Regions from separate parts of the Enterococcus sp. AZ128 genome, predicted to be linked through region 2. Evidence: riboswitches for the same ligand, from Rfam matches in the RefSeq annotation. Region 2 holds a riboswitch; each other region holds the start of a gene.
What was found. Region 2 has a riboswitch for magnesium ahead of IGI38_RS17755 (FtsW/RodA/SpoVE family cell cycle protein). Riboswitches for the same ligand answer to the same signal wherever they lie in the genome.

Region 1 (6,580 bases), on a different contig from region 2:
TTCCACAAACCAACCAGCATGGAATACAGCAATAAACGCGACTTGTTGAGCTGGTGTCAGAGTATGAAATTCTCCGCCAATAACAGCCGGACAAATGACAAAATACATGAGTAAATAGGTCGTAATATCAAACACGGAACTTGTTGGTCCTAACCAAATCATAAATTTCCCAATACTAGAAGCTTCCCAACGTTTCGGTTCATCTAGATATTCTCTATCCATGTGATCCCAAGGAATCGATACACAGGAAATATCATAGATAAGATTTAAAAAGAGAATTTGTAAAGGTAACATCGGTAAAAATGGTAAGAATGTACTGGCAACTAAAACTGAAAACATGTTTCCGAAATTTGAACTTGCTGTGGCTTTGATATATTTCATGATGTTTCCAAATGTTTCTCGTCCAGAAATAATCCCTCGTTCCAAAATCATCAAGTCTTTTTCCAATAAAATAACATCGGCGGATTCTTTGGCAATGTCGACTGCGGTATCTACTGAGATACCAACATCTGCTGCTTTCATAGCTGGTGCATCATTGATTCCGTCACCAAGAAATCCTACAGTATGACCATTTTCGCGTAAAATCCGTGTAATTTGTTGCTTCTGTTGCGGGTTCAGTTTTACAAATACATTGTACTTTTCCACTAATTGGCTAAGTTTCTGATCTGAAATGTTTACAATGTCCTCGCCACTAATTAACTTTTCTGTCCCCAAACCAACTTGTTTGCAAACTGATTGTGTTACCAAGGCATTATCCCCAGTCAACACTTTCACACCAACTCCATGCGTTTTTAAAGTCTCTAGAGCTTGTTTAGTTGTTTCTTTTGGAGGATCTAAAAAGGCTAAATAGCCAATTAAGACCATCTCAGATTCGTCTGCTACTGAAAACTCTCCTACAACGCTAGGATTTGTTTTTTGTGCAACACCAATCACTCGTAAACCATCTTCATTTAATTCGCTTACCTTTTTCAATATTTCTTGTCTGACCTCATCAGTCAATTCTGTAACGTCGCCTCTAAAATCTACAAAACTTGAGATGGTCAACATTTCTTCAATTGCACCCTTAGTGATCATTTGGGTTTTTCCACTAGTGTCTTCTACTACCACACTCATACGTCTACGTTCAAAATCAAAAGGAATCTCATCAACCTTTTTGTAATGTATTTCTTTCGTATCCAATTCTTCTTTTGCCGCATCAATAATAGCAACGTCCAATAAGTTTTTTAATCCTGTTTGATAATAACTGTTTAAATAAGCATGGCGTAATACACGGTCGTCTTCTTCACCAGATAAGTCCAAATGATACTCCAAAATGATCTTATCTTGTGTCAGTGTTCCTGTTTTGTCGGTACACAACACATCAATAGCACCGAAATTTTGAATCGAATTGAGATTTTTTATAACCGTTCCTTTCTTCGCCATAGCTGTCGCTCCTTTAACCAAATTGGTTGTTACAATCATAGGCAACATTTCAGGCGTTAAACCAACCGCTACAGATAAACCAAATAGAAAAGCTTCCATCCAATCCCCTTTAGTAAATCCGTTGATGACTATAACTGTTGGAGCCATCAAAGCCATAAACTTGATAAAGAGAAAAGAAGTTTTTCGAATGCCCGTTTCGAAACTTGTTTGAATCGGCTTACTTGATAATGATCCCGCAACATTTCCAAATAGAGTACGATTGCCAGTTCCAATTACCACACCTTCGGCACTTCCGCTAATAACATTACTACCCATATACACCATATTCTCGTAACTAGTTTCTGAATTATGTTGTGTAACAATGATATCTGATCTTTTTTCTACTGGGTAACTTTCTCCTGTTAGTGCGGATTGTGAAATAAACAAATCCTTAGTCGTAATGAGTCGGATATCAGCCGGAATCATATCCCCAGCCGATAATTTTACAATATCTCCACAGACAATTTCTTCCATAGGAATTTCATCATACTTGTTCTTCCGTTTTACGGTTGCAGTTACTTTTACAAGCGATTTTAGTTTTTCCGCCGCTTGATTTGATCGTACAGATTGAATTAAAGTCATTGTTCCGCTAATCAAAACCATTGCGAAAATAATACTACTACCAAAAAAATCCCGATCTTCCGGTGCTACAATAACAACATCTGTAATAAAAGAAGTAATCCCCAATCCAATCAGAACTAACGTAAAGGGAGTGATATAGGCTTTTACCATTTCAATGAAAAAGGGTGTTTTCTTTCCATATGAAATCTTATTATCCCCATATTCATTTCTTGCTCTGATTGCTTGCCCCTCAGACAGTCCTTTTTTTGATGTTTGAAATGTATCAAAAAGATTTTCAATTGTTTTTCGTGCTATTAAACCATAATTTACTTCATGATTTCCATTTTTTCTAGTTTCCACTCTTCTTTCCTTCTCTCCAAAAAAAATTCGCCATAATCCTATCCCAATCATTAGGTATAGAATGATATTTCCTAGCGTCTTCATAAAACTTCCTCCTTGCTAGGGTTTGGAGAGTTCAGGAACTAAAAACAAATAGACAATAATAATTGATTTGTTTTTAGTTCAATCTTTTTCTGCAAACCCAACTGCCTCGAACTACTGTCATCCATTTGTTTTCATCTCCTTTTTTTTCGAAAAGTATACTAATTCTTTTTTAAATACCTTTAATGTCAACCCATTTTCATAATAATCATCCATTAAATCACAATACCCCATTTTTTCATAAAATCCCCAAGCTTGCTTTCTTCCAGTTAAAAAAATGATGGAAAAGTTAAAATTTCTAGCTACCTGCTCAGCATACACAATCAATTTTTTCCCCAGACTTCTTCCTTGATAATCTGGATGAATAGCCACTTGCTTTATTTGAATGCAGTTTGAAGAACAGGGATGCATTAGTAAAGTACCTACTGTCACGCCATCCCGCTTGATTACCAAGTGAATGTCGTTTATCTCACTAATAGGCGAGGCTGTCAAATAGGGTTGCCCCGCGCTAGCTCTCAATAACTCGTTTCGCAGAATAATCGCTTCCCGATAAGTTCGACTATCCCATCTAACTATAGTAAACACTGTTTTACCACGTTTCTTCCTCCTTTATTAGCTGATAAACTTCAAGTACCTCTTTGTTTCTCGATAAATGAGCAATGATTTCCTTCATTGCCAGATCCATATTTGAAGCGGGTTCAAGCTCAACTTGTAGTTGAACCATATCTCCGGCAAGGTCTTGACATACAAAATGACAGAATGATAAATAATACCGATCTAATTGAGCGATAGTTTCTGTTCTTAGCGAAACTTCGGACGAATTTTTACCTGTAATGATCAAAAAGGAATTTTGCACGTTATCTATAGTATCAGGTCGATATACTTCCGCAATTTGATCAAATCGATGAGAAATAAAACGTATCACAATGTTAACAAAAGTGATCACAATTGCTGCCAAGAAACCTTCTTTAATCGATCCCGCACCAATCATTACTCCTACTGCAGCTGTACACCAAAGTGTCGCAGCAGTATTTAAACCTGTAACGCTAAAACCATCCCGTAAAATGATTCCCCCTGCCAAAAAACCTATCCCACTAACTACTTGTGCTGCTATTCTTGTTGGGCTAGTATCTGTCGTAAATGTCGAAGACAAAGAAACAAAAATTGTTGCCCCCAGTGAAACTAAAACCATCGTACGTACTCCAGCTAGTTTTTTTCGCCATTGACGTTCAATTCCAATCAATCCACCTGCCAATACACTCATAAACAACATAATTAAAAATCCATAGCATCACTTCCTCTCTAGATTATTAAAAATAAAAATGAATATGTTAAATAAAAAAACGGTTTTTCGCACAAAAACTCCGCGAAAAACCGTTCTAAAATCATCAAATCACATGACAAAATAAGACGTCGATCTAATCGTTGAGTTTTGGCACTATACAACGTAAAGACAAACATCTTAGCTACCTTAAGAAAAGCCTTGTATTCGACAATCCCTGTTCTACCCATTGGCGTCTCTCGACATTTTTGGGCAGTAGCCTATGTTTGCATAGGAGCCTCACCTAACAAATCATATTTTATTTTCATGGAAATAGTAACAAAATGAATTAGCTCTGTCAACAAATAGTTTTAGACTTGTAGGGACCTACAACAGTTTAGTTAACAGTCGGTTAGATTACTTATTTTCTTCGCCTCAAATTGTCGAGGAGTCATCATAAATTTTGTATGGATTCTTTTATTTGGATAGTAGTCCTCTAAATAATCTTGAATCAACACCTTCATCTCTATTTTACTTTTATGCTTGTTGGGTTCGATTAATTCTCGTTTGATTGATCATTCGATTACCGGCATCGTTAATATGAGTCCCAGGTTGGCTCATTGAATGTGTGATGTGGTGGTCGGTCAACAGCTCTTGATAGCCAAGAGACCGGTATTGGCTACCTCTACCGGAATAAATTACCGTAGGCAATTCTCCTTTATAAATTTGTAATGGATGGATGACAATTTCTTTTTTCATGTTTGAATCCACCATATAGCAACGTGGATTACGAGTTGCTATATGGTGGACAAATAGAGACGACAGTGATTACAAGGAATGTAAGTAATATCTGTCACCCAAACAGCATCGATTTGGCTCTGTTCAAATTGTCGATTCAATAAATTTTCTTTTACTATTTCTTCAATTGCTTTTACTCTACCATAAAAAGATTTGCGTCGATGAAATCCTTTTGCGCATAAATTCATTCCACGCATAAGGACAGCCACAACACGTTTATTGGTTTCGACTCCTTCATCATAAAATTGATAAATTTTTTAAAATATTGTCGTTTTCATTTTTCAAGGACTTTATCGAAATAGTTAGTACCACTACTTCTTTATTATGTCTCAACTACGACATATTGTACAAGTTTACAATAATTGGTTACCTATATACTTTTTGAACTCATCTTAGAACGTTATTCGCAATTGGTAATCTTCCAGTTTTCTCCTTTAGATAACAATAAGTTATATTGAAAATCATGAGTCACCTTTTCAACATCATCGAGATATTTCACTATGACTTTTACTCGAACCGAATTCTTTGTTTCAAAATAAATAGGATTAGTTATTTCTACAAATTGAAGATTTGTATTAATCGGTTGAATCACATTATTTTCAACATAATACTCCAATTCTTTTTCAGAAGCTGATGGATATAATTTAAAAAATGTTTCCAAAAACTCAGTGATTTCCTCCGTTGCTTTGGCATCAATTTCTGAATCGCTTTCTACTTGTTTTTCTTCATATTGTGCCTTTTCTGGTTTTGCAATCATGGTAGGCAGGTTCGTTACAATATGATTTCCTTTTTCATCTTCAAAGACTATCACTCGATATGCAGAAGAAATCGGTTGTGCCTTTTTTCCCTCCATAATCTTTTGCTCCACTAAAAACGAGACGACAAATTCTTCCGAGAGTTTTTCAACATCTAGAATTTTTACAGATTGAACTTCGGAACTCGTGGGAATATCTGCTCGAACCATATCTTGGCTTAAAGCGAGACCATTTTCTGTAAGGTACTGTTCGAGATTACTCATTCTCTTTTCAATTGCTTCTTTGTTATTTTTCCATGAAAAATATTCTTTCGCAAAATCCTCTGTAAAACTTTCAACGCCAGAAGTATTCACTACCTTCTCTTTTATAACCACTTTTTCATGAGTTGTATGTTGATCAATGGCGGTGAAATTTTTATAAACGCCAAAAGCAAGGCTACAAGACAATAAAAGCCAAAGGGCAAGCACCATTTTTCGATGCTTACCCACGGATACGACTCGTTCTTTTTTCCTTTTTGGGCTCTTTTCCTTTTGATTCCGTTCAATTTTTATCTTCATTATTTTTCCTCTTCTCTCTTATTTGTACCGTCCAGCACCGATAAGATGCTGCTGCCAATAGTTTTCCGTTAGATTCGTCCATCCCACTGGATCTCCTGCATGAAACATGCGATTCTCACCTGCGTAAATTCCCACATGGGTCACATAAGTACCGGCATCATAAGTCGAATGAAAGAAAATCAAATCACCCGGTTTGGCATCTTTTAGATCAATATGAGTCATGGCATCATATTGATCCTGGGCCACCCGAGGAAGTTTCAAACCAACTTTGGCATAACACCATTGGGTCAAGCCACTACAATCAAATCCCGTTGTGGGGCTTGAACCACCAAATACATAGGCCGTTCCTTCATACTTAAAAGCCTCGTCAAAAATCCCTTGGACTGTTTTATCATCAAACTGTCTCGTGGTTAGGTACTGCTTCACTAATAAGCAATAAAACATATTGCCATAGTTATAGCGCCAACCCCCATTTTCCTTAATTGCGATTGGATTGGGATAATCAACTTTTTGACCGCCTGATTTTTCCTTTGAAAATGATTCAGCTAAAGTAAAACTATGCTTCTTCTCGTTTTTCGCGACATAGTCTAAATACCCGCCACCATAGTTATAGGCCTGAATAATACTAGCTTGATCACAACCTAATTCTTTGGAACGCTTAACCAAGGACGCAAAATAGAGACACCCTTGTTTAATGGATGCCTCAATACTTAATGAATTCGGTGGTAAACCGGCTGACTCAGAAC
Region 2 (6,580 bases):
TGATGGGTTCAATTGTTGTGATATTCATATTAGTTTCGAAGGTCAATGATTCCAAATTGGTCATTTTAGTGATTTTGTCATAAACCCCATTAGTTACGTTACTCCCGGAAAGGTTTAGGCGGGTGATTACCGTACTGAAATTGGGTACATTTTGGTCAGTGACATTCGAGCCCATCAAATATACTTGTTTTAATTTTGGCAAGTCAGCCAATACAGAAAAATCACTAATTTGATTGTTTGAATTCATATAGAAATACTCAAGATTCGTTGACAGTTCTAAACCTTTTAAACTAGCAATGGCATTGTCTGAATTTTGGATATAGAGACTAGTTAACTTGGTCATATCCTCTTGAGTCAACGTATCCTTTGTTTTTCCGATTGCCTTGGCGACGATTTCTTGCAAGACAGGATCAGGTAGCCAGGTGTCTAGGGCTATCGCACGTGCTTCAGGCATGCTCGACGTTGAACTTGTTTCAGTTTGTGAATGGATAACTGGGTTTTCAGTTGAACTCGAAGTGCTGTTTGAAATAGCTGGCTCCGGTTCTGAGGAAGATAAACTTACGTTATTTGTTGAACTAGTAGACATGAGTGGCTCAGAGAAAGCTGGAGTAGCAGATTCACTGCTAGTTGTTGTTGTTTCAGCTGTGCCTTGGAGCGGGAGAGTCAACACGGATCCTAACATTAAAGAGCTTGCAACTAACATATGTAATTTATTTTTCATAATTATAATTCCTTTATAAGTGTTTTGTAATAGATAAATAATAAAACTTTTTCTTTAAATAGAATGATCAACTTTTGTTTAATAACTTTTGTTTTTTGAACAATTTATTTCGTTTGATTTAATTATCATAAAAAATGGGTTATTCCTAGTAAATTTTTAGTAAAAGATTTTATAAGCAAATCTAAAGAAATATCGATTTTCTAAAGAAAGTTTTGCTATTTAATGACAGAAAAAGTAGTATTCTTTGTGAAAGTAAATATAAGTAAACTTGTTAGGTGAGGCTCCTAAACAAACATAGGCTATTGCGCAGAAACGTCGAAAGACGCCAATGTGTAAAATAGGAATTGTCGGATTAAGGCTTTTCATAAAATAGCTAAGAGTATTCTTTACGTTGTTTAGTGCTAAAACTCAGACGATGAGATTGATTGTGTGAGACACCAGACTTGTTAGTTTTTTTCACTAACGTTTGGTGTCTCTTTTTTAGGTTATTTATTGTGGACTCTCTCGTCTCAAACAATTACTTGATGAAGGGAGAGATATATATGATTAGAAGAAAAAAGATCGATTGGCTGTTGTTACTACCTTATTTGGGAGTTAGCCTAATCGGTCTTTTAATTGTTTTCAGCGCTAGTTCTTATCGATTAATGGCTGAAGGCGAGAATCCATTATCATTATTTAGCAAGCAAGCCATTTTTATGGGCCTGAGCTGGCTGCTTATCGTGATCATATATCACGTGAAAAGTGATGTTTTGGCGAAAGGATTACTAGCAAAATCTTTATTATCAGTGGGAATAGTTAGTTTGCTGTTGGTAAAAATAAGCGGGGTCAGTATCAATGGTGCTCAAAGATGGGTCTCTTTGTTCGGAGTTCAATTTCAACCTTCAGAAGTAACAAATGTCGCGTTGATTCTTTACCTAGCCTATTTTTTCCGGGTGAAACGAACGAGGCGTGAACTCATGGTTCCTTGTGGACTTGTTTTACTCAGCGGATTGTTGATTTTACTTCAACCAAAAGTGACAGGCGCAATTATTATCTGGGGAATTGCTTTAGTGATCATAACTACTGCTGAACTACCCTATCAGTACTCGGTATTCATTTTTTTGTCGCTTATCGCAGGGATTATATTCGTAGGAGGGGCCATCCTATTTTTAGGCAGCCATCATCTTTTGCCGGAGTTATTCGCTCATACGTATGATCGTATTCGCCTAGTAAGAGATCCTTTTTTAGATCCCTATGGGAAAGGGTTTCAAATGAGTAATTCTTATTACGCGCTTTATAATGGCGGTTTCTTTGGCAGAGGATTAGGAAATAGTATTACAAAAAAAGGCTATTTGCCAGTTGCAGAAACAGATTTTGTTTATTCGATCTTGGTCGAAGAATTAGGAATGATCGTAGGATTGCTGGTACTGGCGCTGCTTTTTCTGATTGCTCTTCGGTTATTTGTATTAGCGGCTAGAGAAACGAGTCAACAAGTCAGCTTGATTTATTTTGGTGTTGGAACATTGATACTTCTTCAAACAAGTATCAATATCGCGAGTATTTTAGGATTGATTCCTATGACTGGAGTACCTCTACCATTTATTAGTTATGGGGGAACAAGCTATCTGATTCTTTCTGTAGCTTTGGGGATATGTCTAAAATTTTCTTCGGAGGTCAGAACAAATGATCAAACGTTTGAGCAACGAATTTAACTATTCTCTGTTTTTACCAATCTTCTTGTTTTATTTGATTAGTATTGGCGTGCAATCGCTGGCGGCTGATCTAGATGGTGTTGATGTAAAGAGCGTAGTGATCAAGCAGATTCTATTTTGTCTGATTTCATTGGCGGCGGTGATTCTAGTCAGCAGAATAAAAACGGCTCATTTATTAAAATATGCACCTGTATTTTATGTTTTATCGTTAGGTGTAATGGCTCTTTTGTATTGGTTCTATGACCCGGCTATGTACGCGGTGACGAATACGAAACGCTGGTTGCGGATTGGCGGCTTTTCTTTTCAACCATCAGAGTTGATGAAGCTGAGTTTTACTCTTTTTATGGTTCGCTTAACGTTGATCAATGAAATGAACTGTCCGCAACGGAGCTTGAAAAACGATTTGAACTACTTAGTGTCTACTGAATAATAAAATGGACTAAAATATCAACACTCCTGAAGCTTTTTAGATATAATAAATGTGAACTTTCTGCTGATTATCTGTAAAACGCTACTTCACTTCTTGAGGGGAATGTTATTGAATGTATAGAAAGCAAAAATACACGCAACTTTCTTTTGAAGATTTCAACCAGCCCATTGGCTTGCACATGGATTCCGAGAATCGCTGGATCAAAAAAGCCGACATCATTCCTTGGACTCTCTTGGAAAAGGATTACGCTAAACTGTTTAAAAATAAAAAGGGCAATGTCGCAAAGCCTTTTCGAATGGCCTTTGGTTCTCTACTCATTCAAACAAAATATGCTTGTTCAGACGAGGAAACAGTCGCTCAAATTCAGGAAAATCCCTACCTGCAATATTTCATAGGTCTACCTGGGTTCCAATTGGAAAAACCTTTTGATGCGTCCACTATGGTTTATTTCCGTAAACGACTTACCTCAGAGAAGTTGGCCGAAATCAATGAAGTGATTTTACAGTACAATGAGCAGGAATCACATCATGATAAAAGGGATCCTCCTACTGGAGGATCTAATGAAAATAAAGGGACACTGATGATGGACGCCACTTGTGCACCATCTAATATCAAGCACCCTCAAGATGTAGCGCTTCTAAATGATGCACGCACAAAAGCTGAAGAACTGATTGACGAATTATGTGAAAATTTCAGATTTAAGAAACCACGTACGGATCGCAAAGAGGCTAGAAGAAACTATCTGGCTTTTTCAAAATTGAAGATACGGACAGCTAAGAAACGTAGAAAAGCTATCAAGCAACAGTTGAAGTACGTGGAGCGTAATATCCGCCATCTTGATAAAATGCAGGTGCTGGGTGCTGAACTTGATGAAAAACAAAGGGCGAACCTTCAAGTGGTCACAGACATTGCCAACCAACAGCGTGACATGTATGATCATCAGACCCATCGGGTCAAAGATCGGATTGTTAGTTTCAGTCAGCCCTACCTTCGTCCAATCGTTCGAGGGAAAGTCAAAACGCCGACAGAATTTGGAGTAAAGCTTGATATCAGTCAATCCGATGGGTTCGTCCGGATCGAACGGATGTCTTTCGATGCGTTCAATGAATCTACGGATTTCCAGACAATCGTTGAGCGCTATAGTGAACGAACAGGTCACTATCCTGAAAGAGTTTTAGCGGATCAAATCTACCGTACTCGAGAGAATCGTGCGTATTGCAAGGAACACCATATCCGTCTATCTGGTCCTAAACTGGGTCGTCCATCTAAGGAAGAAGAAGGTCAGGAAATCCGTTGGAAGGATGAACGAGATCGAATTCAGGTGGAAAGAGAATTTAGCTTAGCCAAAAGATGCCATGGGTTGGGATTAATACGCACAAGATTGGCACAGACAACCTTCACTGCCGTCAGTTTGGCGATTGTTTCTTTAAATTTGTCCAAAATTCAAAGAAACATTTTTGTCTGGATTTTAGATTGGGCTTCACTACCATTTCTGATCACGAATTATTGAACTCATTGAGTTATTCAGGAGTCACTACTTAGGGAAAATCGTCTTGTACAGTTTGCCGACTTTCTTACTAATGTTTATGCAGCGGGATTTTGGAACGAGTTTGGTCTTTATCGCTATTTTAGGAGCCTTGTTTGTTATTTCTGGTGTCCACTGGAAAATACTTACCACGATCACAGGAATAGGCGCAGCTCTAGGCGGAACATTATTAGTTTTAGTATTCAGCGAGTGGGGGAATAAGCTGCTTTATTGGCTGCATTTTAAAACGTATCAATTGGATCGCGTGCGAGCATGGGTCGATCCTTTTCAATATCGGGATTCCATTGCGTATCAGCAAGTTCAAAGTCTTTACGCTATCGGTTCAGGCGGCTTATTTGGTCGAGGAGCAGGACAAACCTCGGTGTATGTTCCTGTTCGTGAATCGGATATGATCTTTACAGTGATTGGAGAAGGCTTTGGATTTATTGGCGGAACACTGGTGATTTTTCTGTATTTTTATTTGTTCTATCAAATACTGTCTGCGGCCGTAAAGACAAATAACAAGGCTAATCTATATATCGGAGTAGCGTTTGTTTTTGGTTTGTTGTTTCAAATTTTTGAAAACATCGGCGCTGCAATCGGTATTCTGCCACTTACGGGAATTCCATTGCCGATTTTGAGCCAAGGAGGGACTTCCTTAATCGTATTAGGGATCGGCTTAGGAATTATGATGGGATTTAGAGAAAAATAAAGGAACATTAAAAAAAGAGTGAATATAGAATCGGGGGAAATTATGCGAAAGAAGTTTTTTATAAGCAGTGTAAGTACACTGCTTATAGTAATCATAGTTACCATGTCTGTGGCAATGAACGCACAGTGGATCAACCATTTGGATAATATATTTATGCAACACCGGCTACCTGATATTCCTTACTTAACAATTTTTGCAGGAGCGATCGCCCAATTTGCCACCATCGGTCCAATGCTCGTGATTTTCAGCGCTATCACTATCTTCTTACTACGAATAAATGATAAAGCGTTAGCTGTCTGGTGTCTGATGAACCTACTATGTGTCAGCGGCATAGGTTATCTATTGAAGAAGCTTATCCAACGATCACGACCGGATCAATGGCAATATATCTCACGTTCATCTTACAGTTTTCCTAGTGGACATTCATTGCTTATCATGACATTTATTTGTTCAGTAGTACTGATTTATTTTTTTAGAGAGAAAAAGATGGCTGTGATAACCAAATTAATTTTGCTTTTTTTACTGATTACGATTGCTGGCGGACGACTTTATTTAGGTGTACATTACTTCAGTGATGTCGTTGCGGGATTGTTTCTTGGACTAGGAATTACAGTTGGGACTGCTGGGGTATTTTTCCCATACTTGCAGCACAGGACTCCGAAGCCTAAAAAGAAAGCGAACTTTTTAACCTGGCAGCGCGTGTTATTAGGTATTCTTGCAATTTTAGTCGTACTTGTTTCAGGAATAAGCGTATTTGCGCTGAAGTTTTATCACAGTTCGCAAAAAATGGCGAATTCAATGTATTCTCCCGTTGAGCGACAGGGAAAGGTGAAATCACCGGAGGCAACAGAACCGATGAGCATCCTGATTTTAGGGATTGCCAATAATGCTGAAAGAAAAACTGATTTTCGTGCCAACACAATCATGGTGGCAACTTTGAACAATCAAACAAAGGAAACGACATTAGTCAGTATTCCTAGGGATTCTTTTGTAGAAATCGTTGGCGCCGATTATGAAGATAAGATCAATCACGCCCACTCAATCGGCGGACCAGAAATGATTATGGATACGGTTGAAAAATTTTTAGATATTCCGATCCATCATTACGTCTCGGTCAATATGGATGGATTGCAGACATTGGTGGATGCGGTCGACGGTGTAACGGTTGATAATGATTTTGCTTTTTCAGCGGAAGGGATCGATTACCCAAAAGGAAAACAACATCTAAATGGTTGGGAAGCCCTGCAATATTCTCGGATGCGCTATGAAGATCCAACTGGAGATTATGGTCGTCAAGGCAGGCAGCGGGAAGTAATGGAATTATTGATAGCTAAAATGCTCTCCACGAAAAGCATTTTTAGTTATCAGAAAATCTTGGATGGGATCGGAGAAAATGGCAAGACCGATCTGACTTTCGATCAAATGCAGAAAATTTTGACAGGCTATCATTCTTGTCTAACTAAGATCGACAGCCAGCAAGTTCAGGGAGAAGGCTTTACTG
Region 3 (6,580 bases), on a different contig from region 2:
ATCTATCAACGTGGAGGCGGACTGCAGTCAATTGAAGTACGTACTTTCGAAGAAGGCTATCTCTCTATTGATTTAGAAGTGGATACTAAAGACGCGATGGGTGCCAATATACTGAACACTATGTTGGAGGCTGTTGCACAAGAAGTAAGGCAATTGATGCCTGAAGTGGATATTTTGTTTAGCATTTTAAGTAACTACGCGACACAATCGTTGATCGAAGCAAAATGTGAGATTTCTCTGGATCATCTTTCAACGGAACTAGCTGAAAAAATTGTTTCAGCCAGCGATTATAGTAAAATTGATCCTTATCGTGCAGCTACTCATAATAAAGGAATCATGAATGGAATTGATGCAGTCGTTTTAGCAACAGGAAATGATACACGTGCTGTGGCAGCTGCTTGCCATGCTTATACTGCTCGGAATGGTCACTATGAGGGGATGACTGATTGGTTTATTCGAGATGGAAAACTCGTTGGGAAATTGATTCTGCCAATGAAGCTCGGTGTAGTAGGCGGTGCGACAAAGGTTCTGCCAAAAGCACAGTTAAGCTTGAAGTTATTAGATGTTGCTTCGGCAGCTGAATTAGGTGAAGTCATCGTGGCAGTTGGGTTAGCGCAAAATTTGGCAGCTGTTCGTGCTTTAGTGACGGAGGGAATCCAAAAAGGGCATATGGCGATGCAAAGTCGTTCATTGGCTATTACGGCAGGTGCGACAACTAGTGAAATATCGCAAGTTTCTAGAAAATTAAGAAAAGCAGAACGAATGAATTTGGCAACGGCAGAGGAAATTATTAAAAATCTTCGTCTTGGTTAACAAAAAATAGAGTCTTAATGGCTCTATTTTTTTGATGTACAGCTAAAAAATACAGTTGTTATTCTATCGATGGGATATTGTTTTCTAAAATATTTTCATGTTTTAAAAAATATTTTTCGAAAATAAATTTTAATCTAAAAATCTTTATATATCAAGGTTTATTTACGGCTGATCTTCATATTGACCTAATGAAGTGTCTATCATTTTCAAAAAACTGTTTGACAGTTGATTAATTACTTGTTATATTGTGTTCGAAAATAAAATATGATTTGTTAGGTGAGGCTCCTATACAAACATAGGCTACTGCCCAAAAATGTCGAGAGACGCCAATGGGTAGAACAGGAACTGTCGAATACAAGGCTTTTCTTAAGGTAGCTAAGATGTTTGTCTTTACGTTGTATAGTGCCAAAACTCAACGATTAGATCGACTATACGACTTTGTCTATTTAGGATGAATTTTTGGTAAGGCTTTTCGCTGAGTTTTTTGAGCGGAAAGTCTTTTTTTGCATAACGATCATTGCTATTTTCAAAATAGAGAAAAGGAGGAAACAACCATGGTAAAACAGTGTTCACATTAACTAAGTGGAACAGCACGCTGTATTGTGAAGCGTTGACACTTAGAAACAAAGAGCTGAAGGCAAGTTCTGGAAAGCAATTTTTATTGAAAGCACCGAGAGATGAGAGAAATGATCTCCATTTGATTGTTAAGCAGGAAGGTTGTGTAGTAGGAACTTTATTGTTGCACCCGATTTCTGAAAAATGTGTACAGATTAAACAGGTAGCAGTAGATTCTTTATATCAAGGAGAAGGGTTAGGGAAGAACCTACTAATTTATGCGGAACAGGTCGCTAGAAGATTTGGTTTTCACTTTGTATTTCTTACAGGGAGACATCAAGCCTGGGGATTTTATGAAAAGCTTGGATATCAGCCAATAACGGATGATTACGTAGAAGGTCAGTTAATCATGCGTGTCTACAAAAAGGACCTTCAATCACCACTAGAACGAGTGGAAAAAAGGGAGATGAAAACAAATGGATGACAGTAGTTCAATAATTTCGGGTTTGTGGCAGAAAAAAGGAAACAGGAGGACACTATTGTCTATTTGTTTTTAACACTCGCTTTCTCCATAAGCCCGTTTGCAGGAGGAGACACTCATGAATACGATAAAAGACATCATTCTATATCTATTTATTGGAATAGGATTATGGCGTATTTTTTTCGGGGAAAAGGAGAAGAACATGAAACAAAAAACAATCAAAACAAATTACAGTTTGTTTGCTAAAAAGACAACACGAAGCTTATTTGAGACATTCAAGACTTCATCTTTGGGGTTATCTACAGATCAGGTTGAAGAGGCAAGAGAAACATTTGGAGAAAATAAACTTCCACATAAGAAGTCTACACCATTCTTTGTGGAAGTTTTAAAAGCATTTATCACACCGTTTACTTTGGTGCTAATTGGTTTGGGAATCATTTCTTTTATTACAGAAGGAATTTTGCCAGAACCGGGAGATAAAGATTTCTTCGGTAGCAGCATTATTCTAGTTATGGTATTAGTTAGCGGAACGATGACACTGGTACAATCTGTACGCTCAAATAAAGCTGCTGAAAAATTGAAATCACTCGTAAAAGTAACCGCAGCAATTCGCAGAGACAATCAATATAAAGAAATTCCTATGGAAGAGATTGTTTGCGGAGATTTAGTAAAACTTTCGGCGGGAGATATGATTCCAGCGGATATTCGTTTGATTTCTGCAAAGGACTTATTTATTTCACAATCGGCATTGACAGGTGAAAGTTATCCTGTTGAAAAATGTGCTGACAAGATAGATGGACAAAAGGAATCTGAGACAAGTTATGATAATTTGGTGTTCATGGGAAGCAATGTAATCAGTGGGAGTGCAGAAGGAGTCGTGATCGCAACTGGAGGAAGTACTTTGTTCGGTGATGTGGCTAAATCTTTGTCTGCCGCACCGATTCAAACAAGTTTTGAATTAGGTATTCGCAAAACATCATTTCTATTTATCAAGTTTATGGCATTGATGGCTCCCACGGTTATCGTAATCAATGGCTTTACCAAAGGGGATTGGATGGAAGCATTCTTATTTGGCTTATCTGTTGCAGTAGGTTTGACTCCAGAAATGCTGCCGATGATCGTTACCACGAATTTGGTCAAAGGTGCTACAGGAATGGCTAAAAATGGTACGATCATTAAAAACTTAAATGCGATCCAAAATTTTGGTGCTATTGATGTTTTGTGTACAGATAAAACGGGAACGCTAACGCAAGATAAGATTATTCTTGAGTACCATCTGGATTGTGATGGAGAAGAAGACCATCGTGTTCTGAAACATGCGTACCTGAACAGCTATTATCAAACAGGTCTGAAAAATCTGATTGATGTGGCTATTATTGATTCAACAGAACAGGAGTTAGATACAAGTAAGATTCGTTACAAAAAAGTAGATGAGATCCCATTTGATTTTCAGCGCCGTAGAATGAGCGTTGTTGTAGAGGATCAATATGGTAAAACCCAAATGATTACAAAGGGTGCAATTGAAGAAATGCTTGCGATTTCTTCCTTCGTTGATTTCAAAGGAAAAGTAACAAAATTAACAGATGAAGTAAAAAAACAAGTTTTAAGGAAAGTTCATGAATTAAACGAAGATGGATTACGAGTGATCGGTGTTGCTCAGAAAACAAATCCAAGTGTTGTCGGAGAATTTTCAACTGCAGATGAGTCAGAAATGGTATTGATTGGTTACTTGGCATTTTTAGATCCACCTAAGGAAACGACGAAGCAGGCCTTGAAAGCTTTGAAGGAAAATGGTGTGGATGTAAAAGTCTTAACAGGTGACAATGCGCTAGTGACTAAATCTGTCTGCAAGCAAGTTGGGTTAGGCGCAGAAACAATCATTCACGGTGAAGATTTGATCCATTTAAGCGACGAAGAATTAACGGAAGTTGCGGAAAGTTATAATGTCTTTGTAAAATTAAATCCGCAACAAAAACAAAAAATCACCAGCCTACTTAGAGAAAATGAACATACTGTCGGTTTTCTTGGAGACGGAATCAACGATGCGCCCGCGATGAAGGCTGCTGATGTCGGAATTTCTGTTGATACAGCTGTTGATATTGCCAAGGAATCTGCCGATGTGATCTTGTTAGAAAAAGATTTGATGATCTTGGAACGGGGGATTCTTTCAGGGAGAGAAACCTTTGGGAATATTATGAAATATATCAAAGCAACCGCAAGTTCAAATTTTGGGAATATGTTTTCCGTGTTGGTCGCGAGTTCTTTCTTGCCGTTTTTACCAATGCTGCCATTGCAAATTTTGTTTTTGAATCTGATTTACGATATTTCGTGTATTTCAATTCCGTGGGATCGAATGGATAAAGAGTACTTAGAGAAGCCAAAAAAATGGACCGCATCCAGTATTGGCAAATTTATGATTTGGTTAGGGCCAACGAGCTCAGTTTTTGATATCACAACCTATTTATTGATGTACTTTGTTATTTGTCCGGCAGTAATCGGCGGAGATTTCCATTCTTTATCTACCGAACAACAAGCAGCGTTTATCGCCATTTTCCATGCTGGCTGGTTTGTTGAATCACTTTGGTCACAAACACTTGTCTTGCATGCCTTACGAACACCGCAAATTCCATTTATCCAAAGCAGAGGATCCTTCATCATGACAGTGATTACTACTTTAGGAATTGTTATTGGAACACTGTTGCCATTTACAAACTTTGGGCAAAACTTAGGCTTGGGAATTCTGCCAAATCAATATTGGTTGTGGTTAGTGGTTACGATTTTTGCTTATCTGCTGCTGGTAACGTTAGTCAAAAAGATTTATATCCAACGGTATCAAGAGTTATTGTAAGATAATATTAAGCGCCCCTGAGGAATCAGGGGCGCTTGCTTTTAGAGTTATTTTTTTGTATCGGCTCGCAAATAAACCATATCAATCAATTGAACACCTTGATCAATAATGGGTTCGTCGTAGTTATCGGTGAAGAAATTTTTCACGCGATGTGATTCACGAAACCCGCAACTTTTATAGAAGTTCAATATGCCAGGAACATCGCCAGTCCCTACATACATTGTTTGATAACGACTTAAAAATTCATCAAATAGAAACTGAATCATCGCTTTGCCATAACCTTTGCTTTGTTCATTTGGCATAGTAGCAATATTTTTCAATTCACATTCCAGACTATTTAGTTCTGTTACGACGGCCTCACATTTTAAATCATCATCGTACAAAACAAACATATGGCCATTATCAAGGTAACGATCAATCATATCTTCTTGCTCGTCTGCCAAACGAAGCAACTCTAAAAATTCTTTCTTATTAGAAACAATTTCTTTAAATTCCATTTGGAGCCTCCTCGGTTGCCTTCATTTCTAAATGTAGAATAGGAAAAGCATTTCCTTGATCATCTAATTCAGATCGACCAATCACGTGGAAATTCATATGCTTATAAAAGCCTAGCCCTTTTTCATTCTGTTCGTTCACATCAACATATTTGATATTGAATACATCAATCGCATACTGAAGTAATTTTTTTCCAATCCCTTGGCCTCTCATTTTTCCATCAACAAAAAGCATCTCTACTTTTTTGTTTTCAAATCCGATAAAACCTATGATTTTTTGATCATAATAACCGTAAAGCTGCTCAATCATTAGTAAACCCTTTTTAACTTCAGGCTTCAAAGCATCAATATCGTCTGGCGTCAAAAAAGTGTGAGTAGCCCTTACTGAGGATTCCCAAATCGCCATCATAGCTTCAATTTCATTTTTATCATTTTGATTAACTTGTTTAATCATCAACATTCTATTTTCCTCCAATTTTTACTATGAAGAAATGTTTTTAGCCACAATAAATAAAGAGCATCAAATGCTACTCTTAAAAACAAGGCGATGAAACAGATCTTATAGTTACTTCAAACAATGTTTCATCTACAGTAGTTTTCTTGTTTGAAGTTTAGCAATAGTGCGTATATTGAAGACAAAATTCCACATTGTTGACAGTCCTTTCAGTATCTGGATTCATTTTAACAAGGAGAGTCAGAAATTGCAATTTGTCATATTGGAGATAAGAAAAGACAAAGACTTATCAATCAAAGTCTTTGTCTGTTTTTATTCGTTCAAACTGAAATCTAGATAGACCGGATTATGGTCGGAATATTCAAATTGCATATCTTTAACGTGAACGTCTTTCACATTAATATTATCTGAAATAAGAAATCCATCAATTAGTGTAGTATAGGTTTTCCCTTTTTTGTAAGGCTCACTCAATGCACGGGCTGAAGGAACTTTTTCATCTGCTAGTTTGCCGGTTGGTAAATGAAAGCCAGCAGGCAGTTGATCTTTGGGAAATGGGTGAGTCCAGGTTTCACGTTTTTTACTGGTGCCAAAGACATCAGGACTATTACCTAGGACATCGTGATTATAATCTCCTGCGACCATTACATAGTTTCCTTTTTTATACTCACTTTCCATCACATCAAAAATCTTTTTCAACTGAGAAGCTTGAATGGAGCGATCTTTTGTAAACGCGGATAAATGTGTATTGATCGCTATTAATTCATGATTTCCTTTAACAGGAATACGGCTAACTGTGAAAGCACGATCTAAGTCAAAAAATTTATTAAAATTCGTTTCAATCGGCAGAGAATAGCGTCGGCTGCTGGTAATTTCAGCTTGGCTTAAAGTGACAAGACCGGATTTTGCTTGGCCAATCGGATCAGTAAAAGGATAGA

Region 1: it holds a riboswitch for magnesium, as region 2 does, so the genes downstream of both, IGI38_RS06865 (MgtC/SapB family protein) here and IGI38_RS17755 (FtsW/RodA/SpoVE family cell cycle protein) in region 2, are expected to answer to the same signal.
Region 3: it holds a riboswitch for magnesium, as region 2 does, so the genes downstream of both, IGI38_RS08715 (GNAT family N-acetyltransferase) here and IGI38_RS17755 (FtsW/RodA/SpoVE family cell cycle protein) in region 2, are expected to answer to the same signal.

The regions. Positions count from the first base shown of each region.
Region 1 is NZ_JBIORZ010000001.1:1,400,853-1,407,432, forward strand. Features, by position in the region: gene mgtA (magnesium-translocating P-type ATPase) at 1-2,466, opposite strand, end outside; gene IGI38_RS06860 (GNAT family N-acetyltransferase) at 2,584-3,048, opposite strand; gene IGI38_RS06865 (MgtC/SapB family protein) at 3,053-3,736, opposite strand; M-box (ykoK) riboswitch at 3,874-4,043, opposite strand; gene IGI38_RS06870 (hypothetical protein) at 4,126-4,248, opposite strand; gene IGI38_RS06875 (hypothetical protein) at 4,262-4,498, opposite strand; gene IGI38_RS06880 (conjugal transfer protein) at 4,923-5,834, opposite strand; gene IGI38_RS06885 (bifunctional lytic transglycosylase/C40 family peptidase) at 5,853-6,580, opposite strand, start outside.
Region 2 is NZ_JBIORZ010000002.1:1,247,521-1,254,100, forward strand. Features, by position in the region: gene IGI38_RS17745 (MucBP domain-containing protein) at 1-454, opposite strand, end outside; gene IGI38_RS17750 (hypothetical protein) at 453-740, shown strand; M-box (ykoK) riboswitch at 982-1,148, shown strand; gene IGI38_RS17755 (FtsW/RodA/SpoVE family cell cycle protein) at 1,264-2,412, shown strand; gene IGI38_RS17760 (FtsW/RodA/SpoVE family cell cycle protein) at 2,384-2,842, shown strand; gene IGI38_RS17765 (IS5 family transposase) at 2,955-4,352, shown strand; partial or broken gene IGI38_RS17770 (FtsW/RodA/SpoVE family cell cycle protein) at 4,378-5,079, shown strand; gene IGI38_RS17775 (phosphatase PAP2/LCP family protein) at 5,122-6,580, shown strand, end outside.
Region 3 is NZ_JBIORZ010000001.1:1,765,692-1,772,271, reverse strand. Features, by position in the region: gene IGI38_RS08720 (hydroxymethylglutaryl-CoA reductase, degradative) at 1-813, shown strand, start outside; M-box (ykoK) riboswitch at 1,075-1,244, shown strand; gene IGI38_RS08715 (GNAT family N-acetyltransferase) at 1,379-1,852, shown strand; gene mgtA (magnesium-translocating P-type ATPase) at 2,052-4,697, shown strand; gene IGI38_RS08705 (GNAT family N-acetyltransferase) at 4,745-5,194, opposite strand; gene IGI38_RS08700 (GNAT family N-acetyltransferase) at 5,184-5,651, opposite strand; gene IGI38_RS08695 (hydrolase) at 5,958-6,580, opposite strand, start outside.